4 regions of the Blastococcus deserti genome follow, and region 2 is predicted to be linked to each of the others. Evidence: riboswitches for the same ligand, from Rfam matches in the RefSeq annotation. Region 2 holds a riboswitch; each other region holds the start of a gene.
What was found. A riboswitch is a leader RNA that binds a small molecule or an ion and turns the genes downstream of it on or off. The one in region 2 is predicted to bind cyclic di-AMP.
Positions count from the first base shown of each region.

Region 1: another riboswitch for cyclic di-AMP. It lies ahead of ACFSHS_RS22590 (VldE C-terminal domain-containing protein); the one in region 2 lies ahead of ACFSHS_RS21845 (transglycosylase family protein).
Region 3: another riboswitch for cyclic di-AMP. It lies ahead of ACFSHS_RS20855 (C40 family peptidase); the one in region 2 lies ahead of ACFSHS_RS21845 (transglycosylase family protein).
Region 4: another riboswitch for cyclic di-AMP. It lies ahead of ACFSHS_RS04900 (aggregation-promoting factor C-terminal-like domain-containing protein); the one in region 2 lies ahead of ACFSHS_RS21845 (transglycosylase family protein).

Region 1 covers NZ_JBHUHP010000019.1:35,930-38,115, forward strand. Annotated here, with positions in the region: gene ACFSHS_RS17720 (maleylpyruvate isomerase family mycothiol-dependent enzyme) at 1-464, shown strand, start outside; gene ACFSHS_RS22590 (VldE C-terminal domain-containing protein) at 600-1,109, opposite strand; cyclic di-AMP (ydaO/yuaA leader) riboswitch at 1,142-1,237, opposite strand; gene ACFSHS_RS17730 (TVP38/TMEM64 family protein) at 1,642-2,186, opposite strand, start outside.
Region 2 covers NZ_JBHUHP010000030.1:394,125-396,310, reverse strand. Annotated here, with positions in the region: gene treY (malto-oligosyltrehalose synthase) at 1-461, shown strand, start outside; cyclic di-AMP (ydaO/yuaA leader) riboswitch at 753-916, shown strand; gene ACFSHS_RS21845 (transglycosylase family protein) at 920-1,516, shown strand; gene ACFSHS_RS21840 (ABC transporter permease) at 1,624-2,186, opposite strand, start outside.
Region 3 covers NZ_JBHUHP010000030.1:198,987-201,172, forward strand. Annotated here, with positions in the region: gene ACFSHS_RS20850 (BTAD domain-containing putative transcriptional regulator) at 1-592, opposite strand, end outside; gene ACFSHS_RS20855 (C40 family peptidase) at 683-1,192, opposite strand; cyclic di-AMP (ydaO/yuaA leader) riboswitch at 1,225-1,314, opposite strand; gene ACFSHS_RS20860 (hypothetical protein) at 1,744-1,962, shown strand; gene ACFSHS_RS20865 (maleylpyruvate isomerase family mycothiol-dependent enzyme) at 2,104-2,186, shown strand, end outside.
Region 4 covers NZ_JBHUHP010000004.1:11,663-13,848, reverse strand. Annotated here, with positions in the region: gene ACFSHS_RS04905 (DUF72 domain-containing protein) at 1-224, opposite strand, end outside; gene ACFSHS_RS04900 (aggregation-promoting factor C-terminal-like domain-containing protein) at 469-1,242, opposite strand; cyclic di-AMP (ydaO/yuaA leader) riboswitch at 1,453-1,617, opposite strand; gene ACFSHS_RS04895 (class I SAM-dependent methyltransferase) at 1,726-2,186, opposite strand, start outside.

The DNA.
Region 1 (2,186 bases), on a different contig from region 2:
ACGAGCTCGCCGTCCACGCGCTGGACCTGGTGTCCTGCGGGGCCGCTCCCCCGCCGGCCGACGTGCTGCAGTCGGGCCTGGCGGCCCTCGCCGACGTCACCGGCGCGCTGGCCGCGTCGATGGACATCTCCGGCCGGGTGACCCTGGCGACGCCCGACGGCGGCTGGGCCCTCGCCTCCGACGGCGGCGGATGGACCGTGCAGCGGGTGGCTCCCGGGCGGCTCGACGGCCCGGCGGTGGAGGCTCCGGCCGAGCTGCTGCTGGACGCGGCCTCCGGCCGGGTCAACCCCGTCCTGGCGGTCGCGCTGCGCCGGCTGAAGGTCCACGACGTCGCCGGGCTGCTCCAGCTGGCGCCGATCGTGCAGGCCGCGCCGGGCATCCCCGGCGGGCCGATCCTGCAGCTGGCCGCACGGACCGTCGGCGGCGCCGGGGGCGTGCTCGGCCGGCTCTTCCGGAAGGGCTAGGAGGTCGGTGCACAGGTGCGGTGACGGCGCGGGGCGTCAGAGGGGCATCTGCACGGCCTCAGCGCCCCTGCCCGGGGCCGGGCAGGGGCGCTGGTGCCTGCTCGCGGGTTCAGCGGCCCCGGGCGAGCACTCGGGTCATCCGGCGGGGAGGAACGCCACGTGCGGATGGTCCATGTGGTTGGCCGTCGGCGATCCGCGGTCTTCCATGGCTCGCCACGAGCCCGTGGAGACGAGGTAGATCCGCTGCTGCCAGATCACGTACTCGACGCGGAACCGGGCCGCGTTGTCGATCACGTACTGGGTGAGGGCGTCCCCCTTGGCCCGGTCCTCGTAGACCATGAAGTCAGCGGCGCGGCCCTGGGTGGGACGGTGATCGGCGCGGGTGTACACCGTCGAGACGTCGAACCGCTCCGTGACCTCCTTCACGACGGGTCGGACGTGCGGGTCCCACATGCTGTAGGGGCTGGAGGTCGGGGTCGGCCTCTCCGAGGGGGCCGGCGCTTCGACGGCCGGGGCTGAGCCTGTCTGGTTGGCCTGGGCGGGCACGGACGTGAGGGCTACCCCGGCGCCCGCGAGAAGTGCCACCACGGCACGCCGACCGCGAGGAAGGGACCGGCGGGGAGTGGGCATGCGACCAGCCGTCATGACGACGTGTCTCCTGTTCTCCGTGGCCGCCTACCGGGTTAGCTGACGGGTTCGGGCGGGGAACTCGCCCGGCACGCCCCGGACGCGTCCGGGCGTGCTTCACCCCACTGCTGCAGTGGGTCCCCGGCCCGGGCGCCGGCCTTCTGCCCGCGCCCGGCTGGGCGGCGTCCGACGGGTGTCACCGCGGTTCGGTGACGGATGTAGGCCCGTGCGGACCGCGACGACGCTAGGTCCGTGGCCGGAACGGGACAAAGGGACGCAGTGGGCCGGAAAGACGCCGATCGCCGGCGAGCGGCCCCCGTACTCGCAGGGTGTCGGCCCCATGGCTCGCCGTGGTGCTCGTGGCGTCGCTGCACCGATGCGCAGAGTAGTTGGAGCCGTGTCGGCCGACGGCAGCGCGGCAGCACACAGCGAGACGGCCGGATGACGTTCAGCACGCGGCTCCGGCACGGCGCCCGTGCGGGTCGGAGGGCGGGACGGGGGCTCGTGTCACCGCACGGAGGCGGCCGCCCGCGGGCACCGTCCTCTTGATCTAGGCGACAGGCACCGGCCCGGAGCCGGCGATCCGGCGCCGGCGCCGCCATGCGAGGGCCACCAGCCCGACCGCCACGAGCGCGACCACGGCGACCGGGACGACGGTGACCGTGGTCGCCCAGGCCGCGAGGAGCCCCGCCGAGGCCCCGACGCCCACCTGCACGACGGTGCTGGGCACCAGCCCGATCGCGGTCGACAGCGCGTACGGGCCGAGCCGGACGGCGGTGAGGCCCGCGCCGTAGCTCAGCACCACGAACGGGACGACGGGCATGAGCCGTCCGACCAGCAGGGGCCAGAACCCCCGGTCGACCATCAGCCGGTCGACGCGCGCGAGCCGCCGGCCGGCCAGCCGGGTGACGGCCGGCCGGCCCAGCGCCCGGCTCAGCCCGAAGGCGGCCAGCCCGCCCAGCAGCCCGCCGGCGAGGGCCACGGCGAGCCCGGGGCCGAACCCGGCGACGACCCCGAGCAGGACCGACAGTGCCGAGCGCGGGACCGGCGCAAGGAGGACCAGCGCCAGGCCGAGGACCATGGCGGCCCAGGCCC
Region 2 (2,186 bases):
CGGACGTCTACCAGGGCACCGAGCTCTGGGACTTCTCCCTCGTCGACCCGGACAACCGCCGCCCGGTCGACTACGCGCTGCGGGGAAAGCTGCTGGCCGACCTCGACCGTGGCGAGGTCCCGGCGGTGGACGAGACCGGCGCGGCCAAGTTGCTGGTGGTGTCCCGGACGCTGCGGGCCCGGCGCGACCACCCCGAGTGGTTCGCCGGGTACGAGCCGGTCGAGGTCACCGGATCGGGCGCCGAGCACCTGATCGCCTTCGACCGCGGCGGGGTGGTCGCCGTGGCGACCCGTCTGCCGGTCAAGCTGGCCGCCGAGGGCTGGGGCGACACGGCCCTGCAGCTGCCCAACGGCGCCTGGCGGGACCTGCTCACCGGTGAGCGGCTCGTCTCCGACATCGCGGGGGTGGCCGCCGACGTGCTCCTGACCCGCCTGCCGGTGGCCCTGCTGGTCCGCGACTGAGAAAGGACCCCGTCCTCCCCACCCTTCGCAGGCTCAGGGTGGGGAGGACGGGCCTCGACCACCGCTCGCGAGCTCGCGGCGGGCCCCTGCACGGCGGCCTGACGGGACGCAGCGCGGTCGCCCGCGAACGGGGCGAGGTCGTGCCCCGGCGTGGCGGCGCCACGCCGGGGCGAATCGCCCGAATTCGTTCCGTCCGGCGGGCCGGGTGCCCCAGCGACCTCTAGCGTCGTCCGGGCGCCCGGGCCTTCCCGGCCGGGCGCGAGGCCCGGACCGCCCAACCCCGTCCGCCGGAGCCTGCATCCGACCTCACCCAGGACGGGGGCGGGGGACCCACTTTCCCGGCGCGCACGCGCGCGCCTCGGGGTGAAGCCGCACCGTGCGCTCCACGCACGGCGGCCGGGCACCGATTCGCCCGAACCCGACAGCTCACCTCGCCGGCGGTGATCGGAGGATCACCCATGTCCGAGCACTACTCGATGACGCGCGCCCTCAACCGTTCCATCCGCGGGGGCGCCGTACTCCTCGGCGCCGCGGCGATCGGTGTCGGTGTGTTCGCCGCGCCGGCTGCGGCGGCAGAGCACAACTGGGACGGCGTCGCCGAATGCGAGTCCGGCGGCAACTGGAGCATCAACACCGGCAACGGCTACTACGGCGGCCTGCAGTTCAGCCAGAGCACCTGGGAGGCGTACGGCGGTCTGGAGTTCGCGCCGCGCGCCGACCTCGCGACCAAGGAGCAGCAGATCGTGGTCGCCGAGCGCACGCTGGACGGCCAGGGCGTGGGCGCCTGGCCCACCTGCGGTAAGTACCTGACCGAGAACACGGCCGCCGCCCCGGCCGAACCCGCGGCGGCACCCGCGCCGGCTCCGGCCGAGCCCGCCGCTCCGGCGTCCACCTCGTCCTCGGGCGGCACCTACACGGTCCAGCCCGGCGACACCCTGGCCGAGATCGCCGCGGCCCAGGGCGTCGAGGGTGGCTGGGAAGGCCTGTGGGCCCTCAACCGCGACACCGTGAGCGACCCGGACGTGATCTACGTGGGTCAGCGCCTGAAGGTCTGAGAAAGGACCTCCTCGCCCCCGCTGCTCGCACGCTCGCGGCGGGACCCTGCGAGGAGGCCGTCCTGCCCCCGCTGCCAGCGACCTGGTGGCGGGGGCGGGGGGCCTCCTCAGAACCGGATCGCGTCGATCACCTTCGCGCGGACGGCGATGATCGCCGGCAGCAGCCCGGCCAGCGCGCCGACCGCGGTCGCCGCCACCATGCCCTCCACCGCGGCCGCCACCGGGAAGCCCGGCATGTCCGCGATGGGGATGCCGTTGTTCAGCAACCGCTCGAGCGGCAGATTGCGGACCAGCACGATCGACGCGCCCACGGCGAACAGTCCCGCCAGGGCGGTGGCGCAGACGCTCTCGAGCATGACGGCGGCGAAGATCCGGCCCGACGTGGCGCCGAAGCTGCGGCGGACGCCGATCTCGCGGATCCGCTGCCGGACGGTGACCAGCCCGATGTTGAGCACGCCGAGACCACCGAGGATCAGCACCACCGTGCCCGCGCCCCGGATCGCCAGGCGCAGCATCGCGATCGTCTGCTCCGCCCCCTGGGGGTCCATCCGGTAGGCGTCCACCTGCACCCCGGGCAGCTGGAGCTGCAGGTCGTGCCGCACCGTCTCGATCACCTGGTCGGCCTGCTCGGCCGGCACCCACAGCTCCAGGGTCGTCGGACCGGTGTACA
Region 3 (2,186 bases), 200 kb from region 2:
GGTGGTCGTGCAGGAGGCGCTCCAGCTCGGGGACGACGGCGACCGCACGACCGAGCTCGAGGTCGGCGTCCGCCCGGCTCTCCCGCGCGACCAGCCGCAGCTCCTCCAGCCGGGCGACTTCCGGGGCGGCCCACGACGTGTCGGCGACCTCGGCGTAGGCGGGCCCCGACCAGCAGGCCAGGGCGTCGTCCAGCAGGCGGCGACGGACGGCCGCCGGTTCCCCCTGGGCGCGGGCGAGGAGGTCCTCGAACCGCCAGGCGTCCACCGCCTCCCGGGGGAGCTGCAGGGCGTAGCCCGGCGGGCGGCTGACCAGCGTCGCGGCCGCGGTGCGCGTGCGGCGGCCGGGTTCGAGGGCGCGGCGCAGGTGCGACACGTGCACCTGCAGGGACGCGAGTGCCTTGGGCGGCGGCTCGCCCTCCCACAGGTCCTCGATGATCCGGTCGGTCGAGACGACGTGGCCACCGGCCACGGCGAGCCGGGCGAGGACCGAGCGCTGCCGTGGCCCACCCAGCGCGGCGGCGGCACCGCCGACGGTCACCCGCAACGGCCCCAGGACCGACACCTCGACCGGCGGGACGTCAGGGGCAGCCATGGCGCGCGAAACCTAACCCACACCCCGGGGCCGGCGGGAGCACATCCGGGTGGGCGGGTGCCCCGGCCGGGCGGCCGGGGCACCCGTGCGTCAGGCGACCCTGCGGGCCGAGACCGCGCCCGGCATGTTCGCCAGGTCCACGACCTTGACGACGTCGCCGGACGTCGGCGCGTGCACCATCTGCCCGTTCCCGATGTACATCCCGACGTGGCTGACCGGGCTGTAGAAGAACACCAGGTCACCCGGCTGCAGCGCGTCCAGCGACACCGGCGTGCCCAGCTCCGACTGCATGCGCGACGAGTGCGGCAGCTCCACGCCGGCCGCCGCGTAGGCGTACTGCGTCAGCCCCGAGCAGTCGAACGAGTCGGGGCCGCTCCCGCCCCAGACGTAGGGGTCGCCCTGCTGGGCCAGCGCCGTGTCGACGGCGACCTGCGCGGCGGGGGTCGCCGCGGCGACCGGTGCCGCCGCGACCGTGGCGGTGGTGGGAGCGCCCGAGGAGGCCTGGGCCGGCAGGGGGCTGAGCGCGACCCCCGCACCGGCGACGAGCACGACGGCGGCGCGGCGGAGCGAGCGGGACATGGGCATGGCTGTAGTCGTCATCGACGACGTTCTCCTGTTCTCCTGTGCCGCCTACCGAGTTAGCTGTCGGGTTCGGGCGGGGAACTCGCCCGGCGCGGCCGATCGGCGCGCGCTTCACCCCGGTACTTCGGTGGGTCCCCGGTCCGGCGCCCGCTGCTGCGGGAGGCCGGTTCGGCGGCGTCCGGCGGGAGTCACGAGGTGCGTGACGAGGGGGGCCCGCTCGGACGGCGAAGACGCTAGGGCGCGGCGCGGAGGTCCGCAGAGGCGCGCGAACGGGTCGGCGGAGCCCCGCTGCCGACGCGGGGAGAGCACCTTCCCGCGGCGCCGCCTCCCTGACCTGGTCCGATCCCGGTGCGCCCCGGAGCAGGGCGGGCTGTTACGCGCGGTAACGGTTGCCGTACGTAATCGGTGCCCGAGCGGCGCGGCGGAACGGTGGGTGACCGACGCCGCCAGGCAGCGCCGCCGGCACTCCCGACGGACACGCCCGGGACGCGTCGTCCCGGGTTGCGCCGGCGCCCTCGCGGCTATCACCGGGGAGCCAGTGCGCGACTCCGACGAACGGGAGTGGAGCGATGACCGAGACCGGACGTCCCTACGGCGGCGTCAACGACCCGGGCCAGGACGAGGGCCTGCCCGGGGAGCGGCCCGAGAAGGGACAGGTGACGGCGGACGACGACCAGTCGCCGCGGGCGGCGCAGGGCGGCATGTCCGGCGACGTCACCCATGTCCCGGACGGCGGCGCCGACAGCAAGGCCGCCGGCGGACCGGACCCGACCGGCCCCACGGGCTGACCCGCACCGCCCCGGAAGCTATGGCGATGACCGGGGTTCGAGGTGCTGCGACACGGGTGCGGCTCACTCGGGTCCCGTGCGGCTCGTGACCCCGTCCCGCGGGCGATCGCTCGGTGCACGACCGGGCTAGATTCGGCGACCGTGACGACGACCCCCGCTTCCGAGCAGGCGCTCCGCTGGTGGACCGAGGGGGAGCGCGTCGTGTCGCGCCTCGTCCACGAGTT
Region 4 (2,186 bases), on a different contig from region 2:
CCGCGCGGCGCCTTCACCGAGAGCTGGAAGCCCGGCGGCAGGCGCCGCCGCCAGCCCGTGAAGCTGACGTCGCGCGGCCAGCGGTAGAAGCTGGCGTTGAGCTCGACGGTGCCGAACCGGCGCACGTAGTGGGCCAGCCGGTCCCGCGCCGGGGTGCCCGGCGGATAGAGGACGCCGTCCCAGTGGTCGTAGCTCCAGCCCGACGTCCCGACGTGCACGCTCACGGGACGGCGCTACCCCGCTCCTGCGGTGTTCCTCCCGCATTCCCTGTCCTGCACGACACAGAAAGCGGGAGGAACACCCCGGAAGCGAGGACGGACGGCCGCCCTGCAGGGCCCACTGCGGCCTGCGAGGGGCCCGTCCAGAGGCTCACCGCGAGCATCCGAGCGGCAGGGTGACGTGCTGGAACGGCCCCGCTGCAGGGAACGGTCGCGAGCCTGCGAGCGGTGGGGGCAGCGGGGTCCTTCCTCAGTACCAGCCCTTGGACTGCGAGTGGCTCCACGCGGCGCACGGCGAGCCGTACCTGTCCTCGATGTAGATGAGGCCGGCGTCGATCTGCCGGTAGCCGTCCGAGGTCTTGGCGATGCCGGTACTGGCCCACGTCGAGTCGAGGAACTGCGGGATCCCGTACGCGGTGCTGGTCGGGTTCTGCGCGTTCGGGTTCCAGCCGCTCTCCTTGCCCCACAGGTTCTCGAGGCACGAGAACTCGCCGGCGCTGCCCACCTTGCTCATCGCGTACTCCTTGTAGGAGCCCTTGGGCGCGGTGGCGGCGGACGTGCCCTGCCCGGGACGAGCGGCGGCGGCCTCGGCCTCGGCGGCGCGAGCCGCCTCGATGCGGGCGGCCTCGGCGCGGGCGGCCTCCTCGGCGGCGACGCGGGCGGCCTCCTCGGCGGCGATGCGGTCCCGCTCGGCCTGGTCGGCGGCGGCCTGCGCCTCGGCGGCCGCGGCGCGCTCGGCGTCGCGCTCGCTCCGGCTGGCGGCCAGCTGCTCGAGCGGCGCGACGATCTCGTCGCCGGCGACCGGTGCCGGCTGGGCGGGGATGCCCAGCTGCGCGGCCACGCTCACCGACTCCATCGAGGCGGCGTCCGCGGCGGGCTCACCGGCGGTGAGGACGTTGACCATGAGCGCCCCGGCGGCCGCGACCCCGAGGTAGAGAGCCGGGCGGCGGCCGCCCAGGGGCGGGCGGGTGCCGGACGGGCGGAGGGCCCGGGCGGACGAGGACAGCGTGGTGCGGAGGTTCATGAGGGGCCTGTGCTCCGGATGACAGGGCGCGGCGGACCGGCCGGGCGCGCGAGGGCGCGGGCGGTCCACTGCGAGAGGGGCGAGGGGCAGCGCCGGCGGGCGGGGAGCCCGGCGGACGAGGGTCAGCGCAGGCGGGTCCCGCGCGGCGATCCGTACCGGCTGCTGCTGCGTGCAAGGTGTGCCCGAGGGCGCGCCATGCTGCGGCTCTCCGTTTCTTCCGTGGGCCGCCTACCGAGTTAGCTGACGGATTCGGGCGGGAAGCGGCCCTACCCGCCCCGAGCGGTGCTCGGAGCAGGATTCACCCCAGTACTGCGGTGGGTCCCCGGCTCGCCCGCACTCCAGGGGAGCGTCAGGGCGACTCGGCGGCGTCCGGCGCGGCCGCCCCGGATGGGGCGGTAACCGTCCGGCCGGACTGGCCCAACGTAACCGCCGTTATCGAGTCGTGACAATGCCGGATCGGCGTGACGCGTGTCGCCCTCCCGGTCAGGGCAGCCGCCAGACCGTCGTCCGGCGCACCTGGGGCCCCTCGGTGTCGGGCACGTCGTACGTCGCCACGGCGGCCAGCCGGTCGGTCGGCACGTAGGGCCGCCCCGGGTCGCCGAGGTACACCTCGGCGCCCCTCGCGCGGGCGGCCTCGAGCCAGGGCAGCACCCGCTCGCTCATCACGCGGTCGTAGCAGACGTCACCGGCAAGGACGACGTCGACCGCGGGCGATTCCTCCCCCAGCACGTCACCGAGGACGGCGACCGGCGGGAGGCCGTTCACCTCGGCGTTCACCGCGATGGCGGCGTGCCCGAACGGGTCGATCTCGCTGGCCACCACCTCCCGGGCCCCGGCGAGCGCCGCCGCGACGGCCACCAGTCCGCTGCCGGCGCCCAGGTCGAGCACCGACCGCCCGGCCACGGTCGCCGGGACGTCCAGGACGTAACGCGCGAGCGCCTGGC